DNA from 3 places in the Lysinibacillus sp. NPDC093210 genome. Region 3 is predicted to be linked to each of the others. Evidence: riboswitches for the same ligand, from Rfam matches in the RefSeq annotation. Region 3 holds a riboswitch; each other region holds the start of a gene.
The links. Region 3 has a riboswitch for thiamine pyrophosphate ahead of thiW (energy coupling factor transporter S component ThiW). Riboswitches for the same ligand answer to the same signal wherever they lie in the genome.

Region 1: linked by a shared signal. The riboswitch ahead of thiT (energy-coupled thiamine transporter ThiT) and the one ahead of thiW (energy coupling factor transporter S component ThiW) in region 3 are both predicted to bind thiamine pyrophosphate.
Region 2: linked by a shared signal. The riboswitch ahead of thiM (hydroxyethylthiazole kinase) and the one ahead of thiW (energy coupling factor transporter S component ThiW) in region 3 are both predicted to bind thiamine pyrophosphate.

Annotation. Positions count from the first base shown of each region.
Region 1 is NZ_JBIVOE010000010.1:92,136-95,421, reverse strand. It holds gene map (type I methionyl aminopeptidase) at 1-643, opposite strand, end outside; gene thiT (energy-coupled thiamine transporter ThiT) at 898-1,458, opposite strand; TPP riboswitch at 1,580-1,687, opposite strand; gene ACIP9C_RS20070 (magnetosome magnetite crystal formation protein family) at 1,816-2,148, shown strand; gene ACIP9C_RS20065 (hypothetical protein) at 2,177-2,299, shown strand; gene ACIP9C_RS20060 (AAA family ATPase) at 2,487-3,286, opposite strand, start outside.
Region 2 is NZ_JBIVOE010000001.1:1,005,946-1,009,231, forward strand. It holds gene mbcS (acyl-CoA synthetase MbcS) at 89-1,675, opposite strand; TPP riboswitch at 1,870-1,968, shown strand; gene thiM (hydroxyethylthiazole kinase) at 2,057-2,812, shown strand; gene thiD (bifunctional hydroxymethylpyrimidine kinase/phosphomethylpyrimidine kinase) at 2,812-3,286, shown strand, end outside.
Region 3 is NZ_JBIVOE010000002.1:590,058-593,343, forward strand. It holds gene ACIP9C_RS08380 (MFS transporter) at 1-1,031, shown strand, start outside; TPP riboswitch at 1,087-1,194, shown strand; gene thiW (energy coupling factor transporter S component ThiW) at 1,415-1,906, shown strand; gene ACIP9C_RS08390 (VWA domain-containing protein) at 1,966-3,286, opposite strand, start outside.

The DNA.
Region 1 (3,286 bases), on a different contig from region 3:
CAGCTTCAACGATATGTTCTGCTTTCGCAGAAATAAACGGCTCAACTGCTAGCACCATACCTTCTTTCATAATTGTTGAATCCCAAGCATCGTAATAATTTAAAATATGGTTTGGCTCATCATGTAATGAACGACCTAATCCATGACCTGTTAAATTCATAATAACAGTTAAATCATTTGCATAAGCTTCACGCTCTACAGCTTTCCCAATTTGGTTTAATTTAGAACCTGCTTTTACTTTTGTCATAGCGCGATCAAAGGCACTTTTTGCTACGCGGCAAAGTTTTTCCTTATCCTCGTAACCTGCCCCTACTACAAATGAAATACCAGTATCTGCAAAATAGCCATTTAGAGAACCGGATACGTCAATATTTACAATATCCCCTTCTTGTATAACACGTTGTCCTGGAATACCGTGGGCAACTTCCTCATTGACACTAATACAAGTGTATCCTGGGAAATCATATTCACCTTTAGGACCAGAAATAGCTCCTGCTTCAGCAAACATGCTGCCTGCAATTTCATCTAATTCAAGTGTTGTCACACCCGGTTTTGTAGCTGCCTTCATTGCCTCACGAATTTCTGCACAAATGCGACCAATTTTTTTAAAGGCTTCAATTTCTTCTTGCGTTTTTACAATCATTTTTAACGTCCCTTTCATCTAATATCTATTCATTAATATAACATAACTTTATATGTCCATAACGCCAAACGCTTTAATTATTCTATGCTAACATTATTTCATAAGTACCTTGTAAATAAAAAACAGACCTTTTTATAAGTTCTTCGTCTAAAAAATAGCAACCCAATCACGTGGAGACCTTAGATTATAAAAAAAATAGCATACTAAGTAACACTTAGCATACTATTTTCACTTTTAGGACATTCTTATAGTGTTTAAGATTTCCGCTGCATTAATTGTGGCGCCGCTGTAAATAATAGCACAGCAACAATTGCTGTTAAAATTGTTGCTGGAAGCATGTATGTTCCATTGTAAATGATTGAATAAATCCATGCGTTTTGCTCGCCTGCATATTCTGCAAAAAATACCGCACCTGCAAACGTATGAGCTAAATAACGTAGGAAGCCTGCTAACACCGTACCGATTACAATGTAAAGGGCCATTTTCTTTTTGTTTAAGGCTGTTGTCGCTTTAAATACTGGTTCGCGTACTACTGCCGCTATCCCAACTACTGTAAATGCTACCCCGTAATCTAGTAATCCTTGAAGCCAATGCACAATGTAGGAGTTAAACATCGTTTGCATAACACCAATCAGTAAACCTGTTGTTAGCCCAGCAAAGAGGCCCCAACGAAATGCCATTAAGATGATTGGTATCATTACTAAGCTTACCGAGCCACCTTGTGCCCATACTTTAAAGGAAACTTGATCGAGTACAAGTCCTACCGCTGCGAAAATTGCAATTTCCACCAGCATGAGTAATCTTTTTTTGTCCATATTATTATTCTCTCCTTTGTTCCGATGTAGGATACAAGAGCAGGAATAGAAATCATTTTGAGATGCATGTCAATCCGGCATAAAAAAACGATGCCAGGACAGAGCCTCACATCGTAAAAGTGTCGGTTTCTATCCACATCCCTACGCAAGTGTTAACTTACAGGTTCGAAGAGTAAAGGCATTACGTGCCCAGTCTCAGCTGACATCATCAGCTCCCCTTGTGGTCGTTACATCTTATTTTTTTGTTGAACACCCTCATTGTACGCAAACACTTTTGTAATTACAACCTTTTCAACATTAATTTTTTTGAAACTTTCGAGTTTTCTATGCGTAAATAATTAAAAAGGAGGGACTACTATGGAGAATCAAAAAATTTTATCTGCCTTTAGTTATCTCAGTATTTTTTTTGCACCATTTATCGTTCCGTTAATCGTTTATTTTGTGTCTAAAGATAGTGATGTCAAGAGACACTCCATCAAAGCACTTATTTCTCATTTAATACCATTTGTCTTTGGTATCATTTTCTTTATCGTCTTTGTATTTTCTACTATGTCATTAAACACGTTTGATCCTTCGTCTAATGGGAATACATTTATTATCATATGGTTTGTATCTTTTGGTATTTATTTACTCGTTTCATTAGGCATTGTCATTTGGAATATTGTTCAAGCTGTACGCGTTATTCGTTAAAATTTTGTACTAAGGAGCTGTCGTATTCATGAAAGTATCGAAGGTAGTTAAAACTGCTATAAAATTAGCGCCCATCGTTATTCCTATTGTCAAAAAAGTGGTCGCAGCAAAAAAAGGAACAACACCAAACGTAACGACACACAAAAAATAATAGCCAATAGGCTCCTATAACGTAAAAACCCACTTGGCTTTCCTGCGGCGCAGCATTCTGTATGCCGCAGGAGACTTCGTGGGTTTTTACTTTGTTATGCATAAATTGTTTGAGTGACTGGCACTTTTGTTTGTCTAACCCTACTGGCAGTGCTATGAAAATTCAGAATTGTTTGAGTGACTGGCACTTATTTTACTTCAAAATGGGTTGTACTATGTCCGCTCAACGTTTTTTCAACGTGTAATACTGCCGGCATAGCAGCCTTTAACTCGGCCACATGTGAAATAACACCAATCATTCTTCCAGAGTCTTGTAAATCAATTAGCGTATCAATTGCTTTATTTAACGCTTCCTCATCCAATGAACCGAAGCCCTCGTCAATAAACATTGTTTCGATACGAATATTGCCTTGGAAGCTTTGAATTACATCGGCCATACCTAATGCAAGACTTAGTGATGCATTAAACTTCTCCCCACCTGATAATGTTTTGACATCTCTTAATTGATCTGTATACGCATCATAGACATCCAACCCAAGCCCACTTTGCTTCGCATGTTTCTCTAACCGATCTGAACGACGCAGTTCAAACTGTCCATTCGATAAATGGACTAAACGAATATTAGCTGCCGCAGTGATTTTATCTAAATAATTTATTTGAATATAACGCTCAAAGGAAAGTTTTTTCGGATTTTGACCATTCAACACTGTGTAAAGCTCTTTTACACGACCTGCTTCTTTTTCAAGGACACGGATTTCCTTTGCCGTTTCCTCTACTTTATCAATAAAGTCCGCACATGCCTTTGCATAGCTTTGCGTCTGTTGTAAGGTTTTAAATGCTTCCTCATATGTGGTACGGAGCATCTCAAGCTTTTCCTCTAATACTGCTAGATTTTGTTTCTCTTTTCCTTCAAGATGCTTTGCTCCATCTTCAATTTGTTGCTGTAAGGAATGCAGTTGTAATGTATAATCTCGACTTTCTTTACGTA
Region 2 (3,286 bases), on a different contig from region 3:
CTATAAATAAATGGGGCTACAACAAAAAATCAAAAGTTCATAAAAAAACATGAACTTTGATTTTCCGACATTATTTCCTAGGAAATATTTATTGATGAGTGTAATAAGCTTTTTCTTGTTGTCGTAATTCGACACGACGAATTTTACCAGATGAAGTCTTCGGTAACGCTTCTACAAATTCAATCGCACGTGGATATTTATATGGTGCAGTCATTAATTTTACATGGTTTTGTAACTTTTTAATAAGTGTTTCATCCCCAGTCTCATCTTCACGAAGGACTATAAATGCTTTAACAATATTTCCTCTTACTTCATCTGGACTAGCAACAACAGCAGCTTCCTTTACTGTTGGATGTTTCATTAATGCATCTTCTACTTCAAATGGCCCTATTGTGTAGCCCGAAGAAATAATGACATCATCTCCACGACCCTCAAACCAAAAATAGCCATCAGCATCTTTATATGCACGATCTCCAGTTATATACCATTCTCCGCGGAATTGTAGGTTCGTGCGTTCAGGATCTTGGAAATATTTTTTAAAGAGTGCAGGTGTTTCTCGATGCACTGCAATATCCCCAACAACACCTTCCGACACAGGTTGTCCTAGGTCATCGATTATTTCTACTGTATTTCCTGGTGTCGGTTTACCCATCGAGCCGACGCGCGCTTCCATACCAACCATTGTCCCAACAAGTAATGTATTTTCCGTTTGCCCGTAACCATCACGAACCTGGATATCAAACGTTTCTGAGAACACTTTTACAACTTCACTATTCAGTGGTTCACCCGCTGAAACAGCTTGGCGAATTTCACTTAAATTATAGTCCTGTAAATTATTGAGTGCTGCCATAAAACGATACTCTGTCGGTGTACAACATAATACATTTACTTTAAATTTTTCAAGCAATGACAAATAAGTTGATGCATCAAACTTGCCTTTATAAACAAAGGCTGTAGCGCCACTGCCTAAAGTTGCTAGGAATGGACTCCAAATCCATTTTTGCCAGCCAGGTGCCGCAGTAGCCCATACTATATCATTTTCTTGAACACCTAACCAATTCGGTGCTGTTGTTCGTAAATGAGCATAACCCCAGCTATGTGTATGAACAGCGGCCTTAGGATTGCCAGTTGTTCCACTTGTATAGGCTAAAAAAGCATTGTCCGTACTTTTTGTCGGTGTAGGATTCGTATAGTCTGTAGGATGCTCCTCCATTTTTTCAAGCAACGGTTGCCATGGGGCATGAGCATGACCAATAACATATTGCAAAATACCCTTTAAGTTTTTTACTTCGTCAAATTGCTCAATATATGGCTCGTAGGCAATTATTCCTTTTGCATTTGCATGTGTAATTCGATATTCAATATCCTTTGTACGCAACATTTCTGAACTAGGAATAATCGTTAAGCCCGCTTTCAATGCCGCTATGTAGACGATATATGCCTCGACAGATCTTGGAACCATCACTAAAAGCACATCGCCTTTTGTTAGTCCTTGCGAAGTAAATACATGGGCCGCCTGATTTGCTTTTTCAAGTAAAGTTGCATATGTAATGTGTTGAATTTCTTCGTGATCGTTATAAACAATTAATGCATTTTTAGTAGGGTCCTGAGCATACTTCTCAATCTCCTCAACAATGTTATACCATTCTGGTGCGATTAAATCCTGTCTTTTCATAATAACTTCCTCCTTATTGCTAGGTTTATTATAAAACTCATTTTTTATGATTTTCAATGGATGAACCTTATTTTAAGAAAGTCATGACAATTATCATGGTTTATTATATGGCATCAGTCACTGCTTTCCAGATAATGATAAAATGCTATTGAATACTGTGGATAGGTATGTTACATTTTTGACAACTAAAAACTTCATGATTGCAGGGGGACTCGTAGTGAGTTGAGAAGGTAAAACCTGACCCTTTGAACCTGTTAGTTAATACTGACGTAGGGAGCAACACACATCTTCTTCTTGATGATAAGCTCTTTTTACGTGTATACTTTGCACGAAAAAGAGCTTTTTTGCATGCTTACGTCCATCCAAAAAAGGAGGACTACGATGATTTTTCAAACGATTCGCAAAAAACAGCCACTCATTCATTGTATTACAAATTATGTTGTGGCAAATTTCCAAGCAAACGGCTTATTAGCAATTGGTGCTTCACCTGTAATGGCAGATGAATCTCTGGAAGTTGAGGAGATGGTATCGATTGCATCAGCCCTATTGATTAATATTGGCACACTTACTACCCGTACAAAAGAATCGATGTTGCTTGCTGGAAAAAAGGCAAACGCGCTAGGTGTACCGGTTATTTTGGACCCAGTTGGTGTTGGAGCAACAAATTTACGTAAACAAACGGTACAGCAACTATTAGAAGCCGTTCATTTTGCTGTTATTCGTTGTAATATCGGTGAACTTGCCGCTATCGCCGATGTTCGTTGGCAACAAAAAGGAGTAGATAGTGGCAGCGGTTTAATTTCAGTTGAAGATAAAGCGAAAGAAATTTCTAAAAAATATAATTGTATCGTTATTGTAACTGGTGAAAAAGATTTTATAACTGATGGAGAGCATTCCCAATGGATTATTGGCGGACATGTTCGAATGACCGAAGTTACAGGAACTGGTTGTTTGTTAAGTGCCATTTGCTGTGCAGCTTATATTGCAGGCAATAAGCCATTTTCTCAGTTGTGCAATACATTAACGAACTATAAAAAAGTTGCTGAACATGCCGCCTCATCTGCGCCATATAACGGCGATTTTGCAGTATCGGTCTTAAATGAGTTACACCGTTTATCGAAGGACGGTGAAAAATAATGCATATTGTAACAACAATAGCTGGCTCAGATAGTGGTGGTGGAGCTGGTATCCAAGCTGATTTAAAAACATTTCAGGAATTAGATGTATTCGGGACATCCGTTATAACAGCTTTAACAGCACAAAACACCTTAGGAGTGAACGGTGTACTTCCAATTGAACATGTTTTTGTAAATAAACAACTTCATTCACTCCTGGATGATTTTTCAATTAGTGCAGTAAAAACAGGAATGCTTTTTTCCTCTGATATTATTTATACAATTGCAAGAGCTATGTCTAATTTAAATATTCCGCTTATCGTTGATCCTGTGATGATTGCCAAAGGTGGCGAAAACTTATTACAACAAGAAGCAGTTGAAGCATTAAAAAAAGCTTTATTACCTCTTGCTACAATCGTAACGCCTAACATCCCAGAAGCAGAGACACTTACTGCTAGAAAAATACGCAATTTATCAGACATTCAGCAAGCTGCAC
Region 3 (3,286 bases):
CACAATTCATTTTTTCTCCAATTGCTGGGAATCTTTCGGATCGATATGGTCGAAAAAACTTGATTGTTTTTGGTCTGATTGTAACTGGTATTGGGCAAATATCGTTCGGGCTATCTACAGACGTATGGATGCTTTTTGTTGCTCGTTTCTTAGGAGGTTTAGGTTCTGCCTTTGTAGCACCTCCAATTATGGCGTTTGTAGCAGATATCACAACGTATGAAGAACGAGGTAAAGGAATGGGCATGTTAGGTGCCGCAATGTCTCTTGGTTTTATGATTGGACCAGGTATTGGTGGATTCTTATCTAAAGTTAGTTTGCATTTCCCATTCTTTATGGCTGGAGGAGCAGCTATTATTGCCTCTATCCTTTCATTGTTGTTATTACCTTCTACAAAACCAAGTGCAGCTCAGAAAGCACAAAAGCAAGATAATCTTGTGAGGCAGATGGCACGTTCAGTCCAAATGCCATACTTTGTCATGTTGATTATTATGCTAGTGTTCTCGTTCGGCATCGCCAATTTCCAAACGACATTATCATTATTTGTGACAGACAAATTTAACTATACACCTACCGATATTGCGATAATTTTAACTGTAGGTGGTGCATTTGGTGTTGTGGTGCAGATGTTCATCATCACACCACTCTTTAAGCGCTTTGGGGAAATGAAAGTTGTATTAGTCAATTTATTTATTGCTGCTGTAGCTATTTTCCTAATATTATTTGTTTCTGGCTTTGCACTTATTTTAGTTGTCGCAACGATTTTCTCAACGGCAACAACACTTATTCGCCCAGCCGTCAACACACTGATTTCTAAACTTGCTGGCAATGAACAAGGTTTAGCGGCTGGACTTACCAATGCCTATATGAGTCTTGGAAATATGATTGGTCCTGCACTTGCGGGTCTTTTATTCGATTGGAATATGAACAGTCCGTATATATTTGGGGCAATTATTTTAATGACATGCTTCTTACTAGCGCTCATTTGGACATTGAAAAAGGCGCCGCATCTTATGCAACCTGATTCAAATTAGTCCATTGACAATTATTTGTAATATGGTACATTTATTATCGAAAAATTAAATCGTTTAACACCACTAGGGGAGTCTTTACAAGGCTGAGACGTATATACTCATATACGAACCCTTTGAACCTGATCTAGTTCATACTAGCGGAGGGAAGTGGCGACGCTTGCTTTCGTGTAATTTTAAATTGCAAGGCCGCTTCCTTTCGTACAAGGGAGCGGCTTTTTTGTATTCATTAGACAGTGCTAACGGCGATTTTGCGAGGACTACCGGCGATTTGTCCGGTTTTATCGGCGATTTCGGGATGCCTATCGGCGATTTCTAGCATTTCACCGGCGGTTCACTTTGTTCTATCGGCGATTCATCCCACAAAACTAAAAGGAGTAACTATCATGTCTATTCGAAAACTAACTACTATGGCTTTATTAGTAGCTATTGCAGTAGCAGGCTCTATTTTTGTCTCCATTCCAACTGGCATTGCTCGTGCTTATCCTGTACAACATGCGATCAATGTCATCTGTGCCATTTTATTAGGTCCTATGCCTTCTATCATCGTTGCTATAGTTACAGCATTGATTCGTATATTAACAGGTACAGGCTCTCTTTTGGCGATTCCAGGCAGTGTCATCGGGGCAGCATGTGCAGCTTTTGCTTATAAATACAGTCGCAACAACTGGCTAGCTGGTGTTGGTGAAGTATTTGGCACAGGTATCCTTGCCTCATTAGTCGCTGTACCATATGCGCAATTATTAATGGGAACATCTGTAGGTGCTTTATTTTTTATGCCTGCATTTTTGACATCTAGTTTAATTGGGGCATTTCTTGGTATTTTGATTGCTAGCAATCTACGGAAAACCGCATCGCATATTCTTTTTACGAAATAGCTTTGTTTATAAAAAAGACGATGGCACATGCTTTGAGCAATGTGCCATCGTCTTTTTGATTAAGAGCGTTTTTTCATTCCTTTTAATAACTGTGCAACGTTCGTGTCCTCCGCCTGTACGGTTGCTTCTTCTATAGACTTTTCTTTTTGCTTATGCCTTGGTATGAAGCTCCATCCAAAGCGTCGAATCGTAATATCTACGAAGAATAATAGCATCCCTGTTAATAGTAACCATGTTGCAATATTTTGGCGCTCTGCTCCTTTGTTAGTGAACTTACGGAACACGTCTTGTGGTTCTTTCAAGACAGAGCCACCAGTTTGCATCGTTAGTTGCTCAACAAGTGTTTCATTCACGGGACGTAATTCATATTCTGCACTGTACGGTACGCTTAGACCAGCCTGGTAAATGGCCTGCTCTTCGTCAGCAATACGGAAAAAAATCAACCCTGGTTTAGCTTTGACAACTGCACGTACTTGCGAGGCAGAAATCGTTTCAAGCTGCAAATCAAGCTCCTCGCCAGATTCATCGACAGCGACAATATCTAAAAATGCAGCTTCATTTGTCGGGTCCGTGATGATAAATGAGCCATCTGTATCAAGACGTACATCATAGGCTACATCATTATAACTTGGTAGCATTTGCGAAATGATAGTTTGCCAAAATGATCCCCATTCTTGCCACCTTGCCCAGTCACCAGCCCATTTCCCTGTCGAATCTGATGTGAAAGCAAAAGTTTTACCAAGTCCATATTGCCATTGTGCCAATACAGGGTCTTCCTTCTCGCTTTCAGCTATCACAGCAGCTCCCTGCTTCGCTGTCGTACCAATATATGCATTCATTTGTGGCACACCATTTGCAAAGAGTGCATTCCATCCAGCTGCATTATAAATTGTAGGGTAAAATGGATTGTCTTCTATATAAGTACGTGAAATCATTGCTGTCTCACGTGATAAAATTGAAGGAATTGTTTGTTCATCAATGACATCATAGAAACGACCACTACCCATTTCACTTAATGACTGTAGTAAGTTGCCATCTGCATCTTGTCCAATCGCCACTGTAGAAAGTGTAATTCCTTGTTCCTTACCATTTTCAATTAAATCCTCATAATTGCCTGATTGCGACTGTCCATCAGTTAATAAAATAATATGCTTCCTCTGCAATTTTAAATCTGCCAAACTATCATATGCTGCTGCAAGTGAGCTATATATTTCCGTACCACCACCAGGAGTCACCGATAAAATCGTATCGACTGCTTCCTCTTTATTACCAAGCGGTCCAGTTTCAATGATTTCCCAAGGTCGATCATCAAAGGCAATAAACCCAAGCGAATCCTCATCGCGTAACATTTCAACTGATCGCGCGGCCGCCTCTTTCGCT